4 regions of the Rhizobium acidisoli genome follow, and region 1 is predicted to be linked to each of the others. Evidence: predicted binding sites of a transcription regulator. Region 1 holds the regulator's gene; each other region holds the start of a gene.
The links. The regulator LexA, encoded in region 1, represses DNA repair genes until DNA is damaged. The targets are predictions, from matches to a motif close to TGTTCNNNNTGTGTTCNG.
Positions count from the first base shown of each region.

Region 2: a site for LexA is predicted at 1,241-1,258, ahead of CO657_RS01200 (ATP-dependent helicase). Genes of this name have one in related genera too.
Region 3: a site for LexA is predicted at 1,309-1,326, ahead of CO657_RS36430 (ImuA family protein). Genes of this name have one in related genera too.
Region 4: a site for LexA is predicted at 1,123-1,140, ahead of CO657_RS23635 (ImuA family protein). Genes of this name have one in related genera too.

Region 1 is NZ_CP034998.1:1,628,511-1,630,711, reverse strand. It holds gene CO657_RS08150 (VOC family protein) at 1-437, opposite strand, end outside; gene lexA (transcriptional repressor LexA) at 634-1,353, shown strand; partial or broken gene CO657_RS08140 (ComEC/Rec2 family competence protein) at 1,334-2,201, opposite strand, start outside.
Region 2 is NZ_CP034998.1:240,347-242,547, forward strand. It holds gene CO657_RS01200 (ATP-dependent helicase) at 1-1,194, opposite strand, end outside; gene CO657_RS01205 (hypothetical protein) at 1,299-1,580, opposite strand; gene CO657_RS01210 (BON domain-containing protein) at 1,755-2,015, shown strand; gene CO657_RS01215 (hypothetical protein) at 2,074-2,201, shown strand, end outside.
Region 3 is NZ_CP035002.1:819,321-821,521, reverse strand. It holds gene CO657_RS36435 (Y-family DNA polymerase) at 1-582, opposite strand, end outside; gene CO657_RS36430 (ImuA family protein) at 503-1,264, opposite strand; gene CO657_RS36425 (hypothetical protein) at 1,439-1,705, shown strand; gene dinB (DNA polymerase IV) at 1,702-2,201, shown strand, end outside.
Region 4 is NZ_CP034999.1:262,484-264,684, reverse strand. It holds gene CO657_RS23640 (Y-family DNA polymerase) at 1-396, opposite strand, end outside; gene CO657_RS23635 (ImuA family protein) at 317-1,069, opposite strand; gene ligD (non-homologous end-joining DNA ligase) at 1,340-2,201, shown strand, end outside.

The sequences.
Region 1 (2,201 bases):
GCAAAGGCCAGCTTGAAGCCGGCGATGGTCTCGGACCCATCAGGCATTTTCATCGGCCGGCTGAACTGCAGCATCTCGCCGGCGCTCGATCCGCTGCCGGCGTAGTTGCGATGATCGCGGCCGGCATCGCTGGTGGCAAACGCCACCGCCGAAAGCCCCTCCTCGCCGCAACGGAAGCGGAAGGCGCGGTTGCGGGCGGTGAAGACATTGCCGTGTCGCGCCGACGCCTCGCTCTCTTCGACGCTGGCGATACCAAGCGGCTCCAGATAGGTCTTGTCGGCAAAGAAGACGCAGGCATTCTCCGTTCCGAAGGGATGGCGGGCATCGGCGGCAACGGTGAAGCCGAGCTTGCCGAGCCGTTCGCGGGCCAGATCGATATTGACGACGGGCAGCACGACATGATCCAGCGGGTGCGGTTTGGCGGAACGCTCGTTCATCATATCCCTCCCTCAAACGACAAGAGATGTGCGACAGCCCCACCCCCAATGCAAGACATGTGTGCCAATCCGGCGAATGAAAATAAAAATCTCAACGAGTTGGCGGCAAGTTTTACGGAAATTTAGCACCTTGCGGAACACATATGGAACATATAGTGTCTGTTCTGGATTTGTTTCAATCAGGGGTCACACGCCGATGCTCACGCGCAAACAACAGGAGCTTCTCCTTTTCATTCATGAGCGCATGAAGGAATCCGGCGTTCCGCCATCTTTCGACGAGATGAAGGATGCCCTGGATCTGGCCTCGAAATCCGGCATTCATCGCCTGATTACGGCGCTCGAAGAACGCGGTTTCATTCGCCGCCTACCGAACCGCGCCAGGGCGCTCGAGGTCATCAAGCTTCCCGAAGCCTATAGCCCCAGCATCCAGCCCCGGCGCGGCTTTTCGCCAAGCGTCATCGAGGGCAGCCTTGGCAAGCCCCAGCCGGCTGCTGCCCCCGCGCCTGCAAAACCCGTCGCCGACAACGGCAACTCGGTCTCGGTGCCGGTCATGGGCCGAATCGCTGCCGGCGTTCCGATCTCGGCGATCCAGAACAACACCCATGACATCGTTGTTCCCGCCGACATGCTTGGCTCCGGTGAACATTATGCGCTGGAGGTCAAAGGCGATTCGATGATCGACGCCGGCATCTTCGATGGCGACACGGTGATCATCCGCAACGGCAGCACCGCAAGCCCCGGCGACATCGTCGTTGCGCTCGTCGATGACGAGGAAGCGACACTGAAGCGCTTCCGCCGCAAGGGCGCCTCGATCGCACTTGAAGCGGCCAACCCGGCTTACGAGACCCGGATCTTCGGGCCGGACCGCGTCAAGGTGCAGGGCAAACTCGTCGGCCTCATTCGCCGCTATCACTGACACCGGACAGACCAGATTCGACAAAACTGTTGCTGCGCCAGTCATAGGCGCGCTGGCGCATCCACGGCCGCGACAGCGTTTCGAATGCGGTTGCGACCTCCAGGCCGGCATCCGCGAAACGCAACTCGACGGAACCGGTCCTGCGCAGCGTCTCACCGGTGAAGAGCGTCGCGCCTGAGCGGCAGCTGTTGAAACGCAGACGGACCGGCGTCACGACGATATCGGCCGAATCGCAGGCCGGACCGAGATAAGCGGCATTGTCGATGATGGTTACCACACGGCCATTGCCAAGCCTCGATGTGCACCAGGCCTTCTTGACGCAGGAAAAGCGGTTTGTTTCTCCGCCCGCGGCAGCCGCCCGCATTGCTGTCCTTGCTTCATTCTGCTGCTCGCGGGAAAGCCTGACGCGGCGGTCTTCTCCCTCCGGTGGGATAGCGGGGCCATCCAGCATTCTCGGCGGGTGATGCGTCGGCAGGACCAACGCTCTTTGCCACTGGTCGAAGATGAAATCCGGCGGGTTTTCACGATTGGAAGCCATTGCCGCCGTATCGACGAGCGCGACCAGACCGCCGTCCTCCGAAATCACCAGATCCGGCGGCCGCGGAACCGGCAGAATCAGCACCAGGAGCGTCGAGACTGCGAGGATCATTGTGCCGGCATGGCGCAGCCGGGTGCGGAGCAGCGTCAGCAGCAGGAAGCCTGCGACGGCGACGGCGAAATACCAGGCGGGCAAGCGGCCGACGCCGATATCGCCGCCCCAACCTGACACCGTCTTGGCGACTACGATCACCAGATCGAGGCCGAAGCCGACCACCTTCCAGAGCGGAGCGTCCAGACCGAACGGCATG
Region 2 (2,201 bases), 1.4 Mb from region 1:
CCCGCCGAACTTGACGAAAGGAATGTTGCGCCGGGTCAGCTCGACCTCCAGCGGTCCACTGTGATGCGAGGCGCGGAACAGCACCGCCTGCTGCTTGAGCGTCAGGCCTTCCTCGCGATTGTCGAGCACCATGTCGGCGACATAACGCGCCTGGTCGGCCTCGTCGCGCACGGTGACCAGGCGCGGCCGCTCGGCAGATTGCCGCTCGGTCCACAGGTTCTTGGTGAAGCGCTCCGAGGCGAGATCGATGACGGCATTGGCCGCCGCCAGGATCGGCTGCGTCGAGCGGTAGTTGCGGTCGAGCGTGACGATATTGGCGGCCGGGCTGAAGGCGGCGGGAAAATCGAGAATATTGCGCACCGTCGCCGCACGGAAGGAATAGATCGACTGCGCATCGTCGCCGACGACCGTCAGCCCCTGGCCGCCGGGCTTCAGCGCCATCAGGATCGAGGCCTGCAGCCGGTTGGTGTCCTGATATTCGTCGACCAGCACATGGTCGAAGCGGCTGCCGATATCCTCGGCAATCACGCTTTCGCCGACCATCTGCGCCCAGTAGAGCAGCAGGTCGTCGTAATCGAGCACGTTCTGGCTCTGCTTCGCCTCGACATAACAGGCGAACAGCTCGCGCAGCTGTTTTTCCCAGGTCGCACACCAGGGAAAAGCGTCGCGCAGCACCTGGTCGAGCGCCGTCTCGGAATTCACCGCTCGGGAATAGATCGCAAGGCAGGTGCCCTTGGCCGGGAACCGGCTTTCCGTTTTGGAGAAGCCGAGATCGTGCCGGATGAGGTTGATCAGGTCGGCGCTGTCTTCGCGGTCGTGAATGGTGAAATCGGCATCGAGGCCGATCTGCTGCGCATAATCGCGCAACAGCCGCGCGCCGATGCCGTGGAAGGTGCCGGACCAGTTCAGCGCATCGGCCATCACACCGGCATTCGCACCCAGCACATCGCGGCAGATGCGCTCGACGCGCCGCGCCATCTCGGCGGCGGCCCGGCGCGAGAAGGTCATCAGCAGGATGCGGCGCGGATCGGCGCCCTTGACGATCAGATGGGCAACCCGATGCGCCAGCGTATTGGTCTTGCCCGAACCGGCGCCGGCAATGACCAGCAGCGGCCCGGCAATATGGCTGCCGTCGGTGAGCGTGCCATGCTCGACGGCCATGCGCTGCTGGGGATTGAGCTTTTCGAGATACATCCAGCCGTCCGGTCGGGCTCCCGCAGAATCACTGGGGAAGATTAGATGTTCCTTGAATGTTCGCGATTTCAGCCGCTGTCAAGCATTGAGGTGCCCGGGGGGCTTCAATCGGGGAAATCCGGTCCCACCACACGCCGCACCAGCTTCAGACTGCGATCCGGCTGAAGAATATAAGTCTCTTCCACGCGCTGACCGGTCCCGTCGTAGAACTGGTGGTGGACCGCGCTGCCGACCGGCGACTTGGTCAGCTTCGTCCGCGGCTGGCCGCCATAGGTGATGCTGCCGGGAATAGGGTCCAGCGCCGGGCTATCGGCGGAGGAGCAGCCGGCAAGCAAGGCCACGGCAAACAATGCCCCGGGGAATAAGGCGGGCAGCAGCACTTTCATCGTCGTCATCCCTCTGTCGGCTCCAAGCCAGATATGGAAACCGCAGCGGCTTCCGCCAAGGGCAGGCCACACCGGGGCTTGCAGAAATCACGCTCGAATATCGCGCCGAGCCGGTCGCAACGAAAGCCCTGCTGCGGCGTTAACCGAGATCAACCAACCTTAGGAGACGCTGACGTGATCGGGTTTCCCGGCTTCACCGACCATGACGAATCCGGCCGGCAGGGACACGGCGAGGCGGCGACGCGCGCTTCGGTCGAGAGCGCCCTTCATGCCGCCGTCGATCTCGACGCTGAGGAAATCACCGTCGACATGCTGGGCTCCTATGTCATCCTCGACGGTTTCGTGCACCGGCGCGGCGATGTCGAGCGGGCGATCGCAATCGCCGAAAGCATCGTCGGTCAAGGTTATGTGCACTGTCGCCTGTTGCGGCGCTGAGGGAACCAAGTGCCCTTCCGCGGGTTGAAATGCCGGATCGAAACGCTGGAGACCCCTCATGCAGTCGCTTCCTCGCCTCTGGGCACTCACCCTGATATCGGCCGGCGTCTTTGCCGGTTCCGCCTATGCCTCGCTGGAAACCGGCACGAATTATTCCGCACTGCCGAAGGACCAGGTCGCCCTCAA
Region 3 (2,201 bases), on a different replicon from region 1:
GAGGGTGCGGAGACTTGCGACGATTTCGACCGGCAGGCGCAGCGAGGACAGCGGCAGCCGGTTCACAGCCTTGGCGGTCTCGCCGCGTGAGATGATAATCGTCTCGCGATTCGTGGAGCGGGCGAGCGCATGCGCGGCGCCCCAGCTGTCGGCGACCGCCGCTCGCGCTGCAAGACCGCGGCCGCGGAAACGGTTGACGAGACCAGAGAGCATCAGGTCTTCGCCACCCTGCAGATGATCGGCGCCTGCGGTATCCATCACAATGCCGTCCGGAGGATCCATGGTGACCACGGGAGAATATTGCGACAAGGCCCATAACGTCAGCCGTTCGAGTGTTGCGAGGTCGGCTACTGGGTCGGCATCAATCATCGTCAGCCCCTGGACCAGCGCCTGCGCCTTGGCGGCCGGCATGCCGACGCGCAGCCCGAGTTTGAGGGCTGCCCGGTCGGCCGCCGCCACCCATCGCTTCGAGCCGCTCCTGGCGATCACCACGAGCGGCGTGTTAGGGGAGAGCGAAGGATCGGCGCGTCTGATCCGGTCGGTCGGCAGTGTCGGAAGAAAGACAGATACGACCCTGGCCATCACATGCTCCGATAATGAACTCTCCTCCCTCGCCTGCCCTCACCCGCATGAGTTCTGCGAGCCAGCGCGCGCGGCCGACACCCGGTACGGGAAGCGGCTCGGATGGCAGCACCGAGATCCGCCAGCGGGTTACAGCTGCCGTCGGCATACCGAAATCGGAGGCTTCCGTCTGGCGCCGCCATCGGCGGATCACCAAGCCCAATGTGCCGGACTTTTCCGCCGCAAGCTGCAGACGGCGCGATGCCGTCATCGGCAGGCGCACCAGTTCGGCGACGACGGCGCCGAGGCCGCCATAGCGCAACGCCTCTTCGAAGCTCGCCAGCACCGTCTCTTCCTTGTCGCATTCGACGAAGATGACGCGGTCGGGATGAAGCCCGATCTGGGCAAGTGCCGGAAAGAAGAGATCGAAGCGCGTTAGGCACCAGACCACCTTGCCGGTGGTGCGCGCCGCAATGCCGCCGATGAAGAGTGCCGCGGCCGCCCCGTCGATCGCGCCGTTTCCGCCGCCGGCGACTTCATGCAACGCGCCATAGGCCAGGCCGCCTCCCGGAAGCTGCGCATCGATCTCGCTAAGGCCGAACGGCAGGAAACTGCGATGGCGCAGGCCGGTCCCTTCCAGGCTGGCTATTTTCTCGCGCAACTCGTCGAGAACGGCATTCGAAGTGGCGACGGCTGTGGTCATGATCTCCTTACGGCAACCCGTTTTCGACTTGAGAAGAGGCGATATGTTCTTTATTTGTTCTCAAAGTAAAAACGAGTCAATGCGCGTCCGGCGCGCTCAAGTTGAGCGCGGGCGCGGCCCTGACGGATTCCATGAACGGATTCAACCCGATGACTGAATTAGGAATTTTTTCGCATGGCCGGACCCGGCCCATTGAGTGATCTGAGACTGAAGGATTATCGTGAGCCGGTTATCGAATTCATCTGTCGGCGATGTGACCGCCATGGCGCGATCGAGCGCAAGCTGTTGGTGAAAGCGTTCGGCGCCGGTGTGAGCTTCGCGGTCCTTCGCCGTCGGATGGCCATGGGCTGCGAGCGCATGCAAACGCCGGAAGGTGACAAATGCGGCGCGCACTTCCCATCTCTGGGGGACATAGATGGTCCTGATGGAAGCCAGTCATGACAAACGATGAAGGTCACGAGCGGCCGCGCAAGATCGTTCATGTCGACATGGATGCCTTTTACGCCTCGGTCGAACAGCGCGATAACCCGGAATTGCGCGGCAAGCCGATTGCCGTCGGTGGATCGGCCGCCCGCGGCGTGGTGGCGGCGGCGAGCTACGAGGCCCGTGCCTATGGTGTCCACTCGGCGATGCCGTCAGTGACCGCCAAGCGCAAATGTCCGGAGCTGATTTTCGTGCCGCCGCGCTTCGAAGTCTACAAGGCGGTGTCGCAGCAGATCCGCGACATCTTCACCGAATACACGCCGCTGATCGAACCACTCTCGCTCGACGAAGCCTATCTCGATGTCACGCACAATCTCAAGGGCATGGAGATCGCTACCGAGATCGCGATGGAGATCCGCGCCAGGATCAAGCAGGTCACCGGCCTCAACGCCTCGGCCGGGATTTCCTACAACAAGTTCCTCGCCAAGATGGCGAGCGACCTGAACAAGCCGAA
Region 4 (2,201 bases), on a different replicon from region 1:
AAACTGATTGGCGATCTTCGTCAGCATCGGCAGTTCGCCGCCTTGCAGGTGATCGGCGCCCTCGGTATCCATGACAATGCCATCGATCCCATCGACCGCGACGATCGGGGAATAGAGCGTCAGAGCCCAGAGCGTGATCCGCTCGAGTGCTGCGGCATCCGTTGCAGGATCCGCATCGACCAGCATCAGGCCACGGAATAGAGCCTGCGCTTTCGCCGCCGGCATGCCGACATGAACGCCGGCTTGTCTGGCGGCCACGTCAGCGGCCGACACCCAGCGCTTCGAGCCGCTCCTGGCAATCACGGCGATTGGCTGTTCAGGCGGAATGGACGGATCGGCGCGACGAATGCGATCCGTCGGCAGATCCGGGAGATAGATCGAGACAACCCTTGTCATCGCACGCCCTTACGAGAAATTCAGCACATTCACCGGCTTTTACGCGCATCAATTCCAGCAACCATTGGGGCCTTCCGACACCCGGCACTGGCAGCTCCTCCGACGGCATGACGCTGACCCGCCACCTTGTGGTCGATGCCGTGGGTTGGCCAAGATCATTCGCCTCCGTCTGCCTGCGCCAGCGTCGGACGGCGAGCGCCATCGTCCCTGTTTTCTCGGCCGCCAGCTGGAGCCGGCGCGAGCCGACCATCGGCAGGCGGACGAGTTCACCGACCACAGCACCCAATCCGCCGAAGGACAGCCCCTCCTCCATATTGGCGAGCACATCCTCTTCCTTGTCGGACTCGACGAAAATCACCCGGTCCGCATGCAGCCCGACCTCAGCGAGTGCGGGAAAAAACAGGTCCGGCCGCGTCAGGCACCAGACCACAGGACCTTTGGTGCGCGCCGCGATGCCAGCTGCGCAAAGCGCCGCCGCGGCACCATCCACCGTGCCTTGCCCGCCGCCGGCAAACTCATGCAGGGCGCCATAGGCAAGACCACCGCCTGGGAGGACCGCATCAATTTCCGGCACGCCGAAGGAAAGACAACCAGCCTTTCTGGCTGACACGCCTTCCAGCGAGGCGATGCGCTCGCGCAAATCGGAAATCACCCTTTCGCGGGCAGCAGTCATCGTTCACGGCTCCCTCGTGTTGGCCGCCGACATCATGTCGAGCAAAATGCGGATGTTCTGTTTCTGTTCCCGCCGAACTGAAGAGTCAAGCAACCGGAATGATGGGAATATTATCCTGAACATGAGGAATCAGAAGAATATCCATGGGAATCAGGCCGGTAGCGACCGGCTGAGTTTTTTTCGCAGCGCCTGCACATCTCCAGCGTGGATTACGGGGACAAATGCCGTATCGTCACAGTGTCTTTAAGGTTTTTCTGCTGAACTGCCACGATGACGAAGCCTCCGAGATCAAAGCCGCTCCTTCGTGATACCGAGGCTCCGATTCGTTCGCGGCCGCGCAAGAAGCGCAATCCGGCCCAGCCACAGCTGCTTTTCGATCCGATGCCTGACCGTGTCGAGCCCGCGCTGGCGCAATTGAAGAGCCATGCTCCGAAGGGAGACAAGTGGAGCTGGGAGGTGAAGTGGGATGGCTATCGCCTCGCCGTTCATATCGAGCCGCAGGATATCCGGATCCTCACCCGCGGCGGCCATGACTGGACGCGCCGGTTTCCGGCGATCCTAGAAGCGGCCCGCGCGCTCGGGCCGGCGACGATGATCATCGATGGCGAGGCCGTTGTGCTCGACGCAGAGGGGCGGCCGGATTTCGGGCTGCTGCAGCAGTCGCTCGGCGCATCCGGCAAACAAGCGGGTAACCGAGCTTCCGGCGCCATCTTCTACGCGTTCGATCTCATTTATTTCGACGGACACGATCTGCGCGGCGTCGAATACCGGTCGCGCCGGCATCTCCTCGATGACCTGTTGACCGGCAAAGACGGTGGCATTCGGCTATCGGAGACACTCGACGTCGAACCAGCCGTCCTCCTTGAGCATGTCTGCCGCCTCGGCCTGGAAGGCATCGTCGGCAAGCACCTCGATCGGCCCTATCGTTCCGGCCGGACCGGGGATTGGGTGAAAATCAAATGCGTCCAGAGCGAGGCTTTCCTCATCATCGGCTATGAGAAGTCATCGGCATCCCCTGCCGGCTTTGGCTCGTTGGTGCTTGCTGCCTATCGCGGAGCCGATCTCGTCCACGTTGGAAGTGTCGGGACGGGCTTCAAGGAAACGGAAACCGTCCGGTTGCGGAAGATGCTGG